4 regions of the Actinoplanes sp. 13 genome follow, and region 4 is predicted to be linked to each of the others. Evidence: riboswitches for the same ligand, from Rfam matches in the RefSeq annotation. Region 4 holds a riboswitch; each other region holds the start of a gene.
What was found. Region 4 has a riboswitch for cobalamin ahead of AC0NH5_RS39115 (ribonucleoside-diphosphate reductase subunit alpha). Riboswitches for the same ligand answer to the same signal wherever they lie in the genome.
Positions count from the first base shown of each region.

Region 1: another riboswitch for cobalamin. It lies ahead of AC0NH5_RS36895 (VWA domain-containing protein); the one in region 4 lies ahead of AC0NH5_RS39115 (ribonucleoside-diphosphate reductase subunit alpha).
Region 2: another riboswitch for cobalamin. It lies ahead of AC0NH5_RS22905 (ABC transporter substrate-binding protein); the one in region 4 lies ahead of AC0NH5_RS39115 (ribonucleoside-diphosphate reductase subunit alpha).
Region 3: another riboswitch for cobalamin. It lies ahead of cobN (cobaltochelatase subunit CobN); the one in region 4 lies ahead of AC0NH5_RS39115 (ribonucleoside-diphosphate reductase subunit alpha).

Region 1 is NZ_JBVYOQ010000032.1:63,386-65,578, reverse strand. It holds gene AC0NH5_RS36895 (VWA domain-containing protein) at 1-1,093, opposite strand, end outside; cobalamin riboswitch at 1,150-1,273, opposite strand; gene AC0NH5_RS36890 (gluconokinase) at 1,447-2,193, opposite strand, start outside.
Region 2 is NZ_JBVYOQ010000012.1:4,810-7,002, forward strand. It holds gene AC0NH5_RS22895 (PadR family transcriptional regulator) at 1-226, shown strand, start outside; gene lepB (signal peptidase I) at 223-891, shown strand; cobalamin riboswitch at 896-1,044, shown strand; gene AC0NH5_RS22905 (ABC transporter substrate-binding protein) at 1,127-2,047, shown strand; gene AC0NH5_RS22910 (FecCD family ABC transporter permease) at 2,044-2,193, shown strand, end outside.
Region 3 is NZ_JBVYOQ010000001.1:120,391-122,583, forward strand. It holds gene cobN (cobaltochelatase subunit CobN) at 1-1,385, opposite strand, end outside; cobalamin riboswitch at 1,420-1,543, opposite strand; gene AC0NH5_RS00500 (precorrin-3B synthase) at 1,624-2,193, shown strand, end outside.
Region 4 is NZ_JBVYOQ010000038.1:27,679-29,871, reverse strand. It holds gene AC0NH5_RS39115 (ribonucleoside-diphosphate reductase subunit alpha) at 1-1,221, opposite strand, end outside; cobalamin riboswitch at 1,333-1,542, opposite strand; gene AC0NH5_RS39110 (hypothetical protein) at 1,592-1,933, opposite strand; gene AC0NH5_RS39105 ((2Fe-2S)-binding protein) at 2,013-2,193, opposite strand, start outside.

The DNA of each region.
Region 1 (2,193 bases), on a different contig from region 4:
AGCCGGCAGCCGGGTCGGCGGCGTCACGGTCGGCGTCCGCGGTCTGGCGTTCCTGCTCGGCCCGGTCCTCCTCGGCCTGGCGTTCGGCCTCGGCGAGGGCCTCCTCCAGCTTCTGCTCATCGGTGCCGGGCGGATCCAGCGGATCGGTGCGGCGGCGGTGCGGCAGGGCCAGGCGGGCGGCGTCGCGCACGTCGTCCGCGGTGACCACGGTCCGGCCGTGCCAGGCTGCCAGCGCCACCGCGCAGCGGGCCACCACGATGTCGGCGCGCATCCCGTCGACGCCGTAGGCGAGGCACACCCGGGCGATCCGGTCGAGCTCGGTGTCGGGCAGGGTGACCGACGGCAGCTGGGCGCGGGCCGCGGCGATCCGGGCGGCGAGGTCACGCTCGGCGCCGGTGAAGCGGGTCGCGAAACCGGCGGGATCCAACTCGTAGGCGAGGCGGCGGCGCACCACCTCGGCGCGCAGCGCCGCGTCGCGGGGCGCGGCCACCGTGACCACCAGGCCGAACCGGTCGACGAGCTGCGGGCGCGGCTCGCCCTCCTCCGGGTTCATGGTGCCGACCAGCAGGAACCGGGCGGCGTGCTTGACCGAGACGCCGTCGCGCTCGACGTGCGCGCGGCCCATCGCGGCGGCGTCCAGCAGCAGGTCGACCAGGTGGTCGGGAAGCAGGTTGACCTCGTCGACGTAGAGCACGCCGCGGTGGGCGGCGGCGAGCAGGCCGGGCTCGTAGGCCTTGACCCCGTCGCTGAGCGCGCGCTGCAGGTCCAGCGTGCCGACCACCCGGTCCTCGGTGGCGCCGACGGGCAGCTCCACCAGGGTGGCGGGTCGCGCGGCGGCCGGCCCGGCCGCCGGGTGCGGGCCGTCCGGGCAGCCCGGGTCGGGTGCGCCGGGGTCGCAGGCGAACCGGCAGCCCGGCACCACCGTGACCTCGGGCAGCAGGGCGGCGAGGGCACGGACGACGGTGCTCTTGGCGGTGCCCTTCTCGCCGCGCACCAGCACCCCGCCGACGGCGGGTGAGACGGCGGTGAGCAGGAGCGCCAGGCGCAGGTCGTCGAGGCCGACCACGGCCGAGAACGGGTACGGACTCGTCACGGAGATCCCTTCCGGCGGGTGTCCACGCCCGCGCGTCGGTTGGCACGAGCGGCCGGAGTCTCCTGACTCCCGGATCGACGTCTCCCGCTCGCCTTCCGGCCGTCGCAGGCCGTGGCGCTGGGTAGCGGGTCGCTCCCCGGTCACAGTGGCGGGACCGTCCCGGACTCGCACCGGGTTCCTCCGCAACCGCTCGCCGGTCACTCTTTCCTACCGCCGGGCCGCCCGTCAACGCGGGTTCCGTCACCCCGCCCCGGTGTGTGGAGTTGCGGCTCGAATCGGACCGCAACTTCACACACAACCGGGCCACCACGGCGGCTCGAATCGGACCGCAACTTCACACACGGGGGTGCGGGTCAGGCTCCTCGGCCGACGGCCTTCTCGGTGCTCGGCAGCGGCTCCGGGGCGAGCCGGTCCAACTCGGTGACCACGTCCAGCACCGCCAGCGCGGAACGCTCCACCAACGGCCGCCACCGTTGGTAGAGCTCGGCCGCCACCGGGTCCGGCTGCACCGGCTCGCGGGCCGGCACCAGCGCGGCCGCCTGGTCCAGGTCGGGCAGTGACCCGAGGGCGTGCCAGGCCAGCAGGCAGGCACCCAGCCCGGTGCCCTCCGGAGTGTCGGCCACCGCGACCGGCAGGTCCATCGCCGCGGCCAGCACATCGACCCACAGGTCGGAGGCGACCGCCCCGCCGGTGGCCCGGATCTCGGTGATCGGGTGCCCCTCCGCGTCGAACGAGTCACGGACCAGGGCCAGCTGCTGGCAGACGCCCTCGACGGCGGCCCGGACCAGGTGCGGCCGGCCGTGCTCGCGGCGCAGCCCCAGATAGGCGCCGCGCATCCCGGGCCGCCACCACGGGGCCCGTTCGCCCAGCAGGTATGGCAGGCAGAGCAGGCCCTCGCTGCCGGGCTCCACCTCGGCCGCCTCGCGGAGCAGGTCGGCGTCGCGGTCGTCGGCCGCCTCACCGGCCGCCCCGGCCTCGGTCATGGCGTGGGCGGCCCAGCGCACCACCGAGCCGGCGTTGTTGACGGCGCCACCGATCACCCAGCGGTCCTCGGTGAGGGCGTAGCAGAACAGCCGGCCGGCGGCGTCGGTAGTGGGCCG
Region 2 (2,193 bases), on a different contig from region 4:
CCGTGAGACCGGCCTCGCCTCCGGCACCCTCTACCCGATCCTCATGCGCCTGTCGGAGCAACGGCTCCTGGAGGCCGGCTGGGAGCCGTCCGACCAGCCCGGCCGTCCACCCCGGCATACCTATCGGCTCACCGGCGATGGGATCGCCCTGGCCAAGGCCCGTCTGGCCGAGGCGGCGGCGAAGTCCCGCAGGACCGGAGCGGCGTCCAGGGTGCGGCCGGCATGAGCGCCGCCGACGGTCGGGTCCGGGCCGCCACCCGCCGCCTGCTCACCTTCGCGGTCCGCGGCCGCCGGAATCGCGGCGGACCGTGGGGTGAAGCGGTGCTGGCTGAGTTCGATCAGATCAGCGGCAATCGCGCTGCGCTGCGCTGGGCCGTGGGCGGCCTGCGGGTGGCCGGCCGCGAGCGGTACGCGTCCGTGCGTACCCCCATGAAGTTGGCCACCGCGGCGGCGTCTCTCGCCGTCGCCGCCGTGCTGATCGACCAGTTCGCGCTGACCGTGCAGTACGTGCCCAGTTCCGGCATGGAGCCCACCATGGACGCCGCCAGCCGGCACGTGCTGGACAAGGTCACCTTCCGGCTGACCGGCATCGACCGGGGTGACATCGTGGTGCTCCCGGTCCCCGGCACACCGGGGTTCACCACCGAGCGACGGGTGATCGGCATCTCCGGCGACCGGATCGAGTGCCGGGACGGCCGGGTGTTCCGCGACGGCGCCCCGATCGACGAGCCTTACCTGGCCGCCGAAACCCGGACCGAATGTGATCCGGTCACAGTCGTCGCCGGCGGGGTCTATGTCCTCGGCGACAATCGTGACGTCGCGCAAGATTCCCGGCACTGGGGCACGTTCGGCCGGGATTCCGTCGAAGGACGAATCGTACGGATCGGCTAGACGGGCAGATGTCGCCGCGGCCGGTCGGTGGGTTAGCGTTTCCTTGACCGCGCCGCAGCGAAGCCGGTGAGAAACCGGAGCTGTCCCGCAACTGTGATCCCTCGTTCTCGAGGTCTAGCCAGGTCGCCTGGGCGCCGGTCGCGATTCAGCGCTCCCGGGGAGGGGCGCCTCGCGGGCGGGGCCGGCGTTGGCTCCTGTCGGCGAAGCACCACAAGCCCGGCCGACAGGAGGACCTATGAAACGCCTGCTCAGCACCGCTGCGGCGGTCACCGTACTGATGCTCGGCGGATGCGCCGGCGACAGCCAGGAGCCCACCGCCACCGCACCCGGTGCCGGTGCGTCGTACCCGGTCACGGTGGGAACGGTGACTCTCGGCGCCCGGCCCGACAAGATCGTCTCGCTCAGCCCGACCGCCACCGAGATGCTCTTCGCGATCGGCGCGGGGCCGCAGGTCACAGCCGTGGACGACCAGTCGAGCTTCCCGGCCGAGGCGCCCCGGACCGATCTCTCCGGTTTCAAGCCGAACGCTGAAGCGGTCGCCGCGAAGGACCCGGATCTCGTGGTGCTCTCCAACGACACCGACAACATCGTGTCCCAACTCGACAAGCTGGATATTCCGGTGCTCCTGACCCCGGCCGCGAAATCGTTGGACGACACGTACCAGCAGATCGGCGACCTCGGCACGCTGACCGGTCACCGGGCCGAGGCCGAGAAGGTCAGCGCGGACATGGCGGCGAAGATCGACGGGATCGTCAAGACCGTGCCCGCCCGGAGCAAGCCGCTCAGCTATTACTACGAACTGAGCCCGGATCTCTACACCGCCACCTCGAAGACCTTCGTCGGTTCGGTCTTCACCCTCTTCGGCATGACCAATGTGGCCGATTCCGCCGATCCGGACGGCGCGCTCGGCGGGTACCCGCAGATGGCGCAGGAGGCGCTGGTCAAGGCGAACCCGGACACGATCTTCCTGGCCGACGTGAAGTGCTGCAAGCAGTCCGCCGACACGGTGAAGGCGCGCAGCGGCTGGTCGGCGGTCACCGCGGTCCAGAAGGGACAGGTCTACCCGCTCGACGACGACATCGCGTCGCGCTGGGGCCCGCGTACCGTCGATCTCGTCCAGGCCGTCGCGGATTCGGTGGGCAAGGTTCCCTCATGACGGATCGGCGCAGGCCGGCCGGCCTGCGCCCGGCCTGGCTCGCGGCCGGCGTGCTGACCGTGCTGGTCGCGGCGATCGCCGGATGTGCGTTCGGGACGGTGCCGCTGCCGCCCGGCGGCGTCGCGCTGGAGATGATCAATCAACTT
Region 3 (2,193 bases), on a different contig from region 4:
CGCGGCGGCTGCACCATCACCACGATGTTCTCGTCGCGCAGCGCCGCCAGTACGATGTCGCCGCCGTCCACGTAGAGCTCACCCGGCGCCGGGCCCCAGTGCTGCTCCACGCTCTGCCGGAAGTCGGCCGGCAGGCCTGAGAACCACTGCCGGTAACGGTCGCCGGAGATCCGCACCGGGTTCGTCGCCAGCTGCTCCTCGGTGAGCCAGTCCGGGTCCTGCCCGCCGGCCGCGATGAGCGTGTGCATCAGCCCGTCGCCGTCGTAGGAGCCGAAGTTCCCGATCCGGTAACCCCGGCCGGCGAGGGCGGCCAGCAACGCGACCGTCGAGGCAGGGGTGTCGAGACCGACCGCGTTGCCGATCCGCGAGTGCTTCGTCGGGTAGGCCGACAGCATCAGCGCGATTCGGCGGTCGGCGGGCGGCACGTGCCGCAGCCGGGCGTGCGCCAGCGCGATGCCGGCCACCCGGGCGGCCCGTTCCGGGTCGGCCACGTAGACCGACAGACCGTCCGGGTCGATCTCCTTGAACGAGAACGGCACCGTGATGATCCGCCCGTCGAACTCGGGGATCGCCACCTGGGTGGCCGCGTCCAGCGGCGACAGCCCGTCGTCGCTGGCCTCCCACGTCGCCCGCGAGCTGGTCAGGCACAGCCCCTGCAGGATCGGCACGTCCAGGTCGGCGAGCACCCCGACGTCCCACGCCTCGTCGTCGCCACCGGCCGAGGCGGTCGCCGGTTTCGTCCCGCCGGCCGCCAGCACCGTCACCACCAGAGCGTCCGCCTTGCGCAGCTCGGCGAGCAGGTCGTCCGGCGCGGTCCGCAGCGAGGCCGTGTAGATCGGCAGCGCCCGGCCGCCCTTCGCCTCGATCGCCTGGCAGAGGGCCTCGACGAACGCGGTGTTCCCGGCCATGTGGTGAGCGCGGTAATAGAGGACCGCGACCGTCGGTGAGCCCTCCCCCGACTTCCGCGGCAGGACGCCCCACTGCGGCGCGGCTTCGGCGGGCGCGAACCCGTTGCCGGTCAGCAGCACCGTGTCGGAGAGGAAGTCGTGCAACGCGGCCAGGTTGGCGGAGCCGCCCTGCGCCAGGTACACGTGGGCGTCCGCCGCTACACCGGCCGGCACCGTGGAGAGCTTCATCAGATCGGCGTCCGGCGCCTGCTCACCGCCGAGCACGACCACCGGGGTCTCGCCGCCGAGCAGCGTGTCCAGGCCCTCTTCCCAGGCCCGGCGCCCGCCCAGGATCCGCACCACGACCAGCGAGACCCCGTCGAGCAGGGCGGGCAGGTCGTCCACCGAGGTCCGGGCCGGGTTCGCCAGCCGCCAGGCCGAGCCGCTGGCCCGGGCGCTGAGCAGGTCGGTGTCGGACGTCGACAGCAGCAGAAACACGCGTGCGCTCCCCTCGGGGTCCGCGCCCCGGGTAGTAGAGATCACGGCGACCGGAGTTCCTGGCTCCCGGGCGAGACGCCCGGTGACAGTGGCGGGACCGCGCCGGAATCGCACCGGCTTCCTCCGCGGCGTCGCCGCCGTTCTCAGACACGCTACTCGATGCCGGTGACAGCTCCGGCTGTGATGCTGCCGACCCGAGGATGCACCCGGCACGGTGACCGGTCGTAGTATCCGCACGGTGACCTCCCCCCGCTCCTCCGACGTCGACGCCTGCCCGGGCGCGCTGCGGCTGCACGCCGCCGCCGACGGGCTGCTGGCGCGCGTCCGGCTGCCCGGGGGCGAGGTGACCGGCGCTCAGCTGGGCACTCTGCGGGCGCTGGCCGAGGAGTTCGGCGACGGCTGCCTGGAGGTGACCTCACGGGCGAACCTCCAGCTCAGAGCACTTCGAGCGGGGGACACAGAGGTCTTGGCGGCGGGCTTGCGGGAGGCGGGGCTGCTGCCTTCGCCGGCCCACGACGCGGTACGCAACATAGCGGCGCCCCCGTTGGCCGGCGCGCGAGAACGGCACCTGGTCCGGGCGCTCGACGCAGCGATCCTCGCCGATCCCGAGCTGGCCCGCCTGCCCGGGAAGTTCCTGTTCGCGATCGGTCACGTGCCGCTCGCCGCCGACGTCGCCGCCGTCTGGTCGGGCGACTGCTTCGCGATCCGGTTCGCCGGTCACGACACCGGTCTGCGGGTCACTGCCGAGCGGGTCGCACCGACGCTGGTGACCGCCGCGCACGCGTTCCTGGCCGAGCGGGAGGCGCAG
Region 4 (2,193 bases):
CTGCGCCAGCGTGCGCATCATCCGGCCGTAGAGGTCGCGGGCCTTGACCGTCCGCACCGCCTTCTTCTCGGCACGCCGGTAGGCCTCGTCGAACTCCGCGCCGTACAGGTCGGGCAGTTCCGGCGCGTCCGACGGGTCGATCAGCGACCACTCGCCGTCCGCCTCGACCCGGCGCATGAACTCGTCCGGGATCCAGTTCGCCAGGTTCAGGTTGTGCGTGCGCCGGGACTCCTCGCCGGTGTTGTCCCGCAGTTCCAGGAACTCCTCGACGTCCGGGTGCCACGGCTCCAGATAGACGCAGGCCGCCCCCTTGCGCCGGCCGCCCTGGTTGACCGCCGCCACCCCGGCGTCCAGGGTCTTCAGGAACGGCACGATGCCGTTCGACTTGCCGTTGGTGCCCCGGATGAGGGCGCCGCGCCCGCGGACCCGGCTCCACGAGATGCCGATGCCGCCGGAGAACTTCGACAGCTTCGCGACCTGGTGGTACCGCTCGTAGATCGAGTCGAGCTCGTCCTTCGGCGAGTCGACCAGGAAGCACGACGACATCTGGGTGTGCCGGGTGCCGGAGTTGAACAGCGTCGGTGAGCTGGGCAGGTACGCCAGCGACGACATCAGCCGGTAGAACCCGGTGGCCTCCGCGGCGTTCTGCGACAGGCCGCAGGCGACCCGCATCAGCCAGTGCTGCGGTGTCTCGATGACGGCCCGGGTGGTGGGGTGCCGCAGCAGGTACCGGTCGGCGACCGTGCGCAGGCCGAAGTACTCGAACCGCAGGTCACCGTCCACGTCCACAGCCGCGTCCAGCACCGTGGCGTGGGCCGCGACGAACTCCGCGGTGCCGTCACCGATCAGGCCCTGCGCGTGTCCCAGGCGGATCGACTCGCTGAAGCTGGTGACGCCCTGCTCCCGGACCTCCTCGTCGACGCACGCGGCGAGCAGCCGCGCGGCCAACTTGGAGTACTGCGGCTCCTCGCCGATCAGTTCGGCGGCCGTCTGGATCGACAGTTTGTCCAGCTCGGCGGTGGTCGCGCCGTCGTAGAGGCCGCTGATCGTCCGGGTGGCCACCCGCAGCGGGTCCACCTCGTCCAGGTCGGCGACCCACCGCTCGACCGCCTTGACGATCTTGTTGACGTCGACCGGCTCCAGGTCGCCGTTGCGTTTGCGCACCCGCATCGCGTGCCGGCGCTGCTCCGGCAGCACGGTTTTGTCCGGTGTGAGTGTCATGCCCTCTCCTCGCGAGCACGCGGGAGGCAGACACCACCGTCCCCGGCGCACGCGGGCAGCCGGGGCCGAACTGGCGTCGGCCGTCCCACGCGGCCTTCGACCGCCACACGCGGTGCGTGCGGCGCGCTGGCAGGTCTTCGGACTCGTGGGCGTCCTGCTCGCTCCTACTGGCCGTCGCTTCCCAGGCTCGCGCCCAGTGCTTCATGACGGCTGTCGTTCCCACTCACCGCTGCGGGGCAGTCCCGGTTTCCCACCGGGTTCCCTGTTGCCTCGGCCGGCCCGTTGACAGGGCCGGTCGAACCAGCTGCGTGGCACACCATATCTGGGTGGCTACGGAAAAGTCATACCCACATGGTGTGTCGGACGAAGATCACCCGGACTGACCTGCCGGCGCCCGGATGACCGAGAGCGTCAGCGGCGCGGGCATCGTGGCGATACCCGGCCCGCCGTCGCGCACCCAGGCAGCGATGTCGGTGACGATCACGTCGTCGAGGACCAGCCCGAACCACACCGGACGAGCGCCCCGCCTGCGTGCGGCCGGCGCCGGATGCACGACCACGACGTTCGACTGCGCGCATGCGTCCAGGCACAGGCTGGTGCGTACCCGATGATCCGCACCCATCGCCTCCCGCAACCGCTCCACCTGCCCGGCGTGATCCACCGCCGGATGTTTCCCCACGCTGCCGCAGCAACAGTCCCGGCACACCGTCACCGTGCAACCGGCAAGGCTGTTCTCGCCCACTCGACCTCTTTCGCCAAAACCATTCTGCGGGTACGACCGGACGACCCGTTCACGCCGGTCCCCGCGCCAGCACCGCCGCCCACGTGCGACGGCGCGCGTCCTCCGGGGTGAGCACACAGTCGCCGCAGGTGCCGCCGCCCGGAATCCGGTAGTACAGACAGCAGTTGCGGCGCACCAGGAACCAGCGTTCCCGCGCGGGATCCGGCCGGATGAGATCCGCGGCCCCCCGC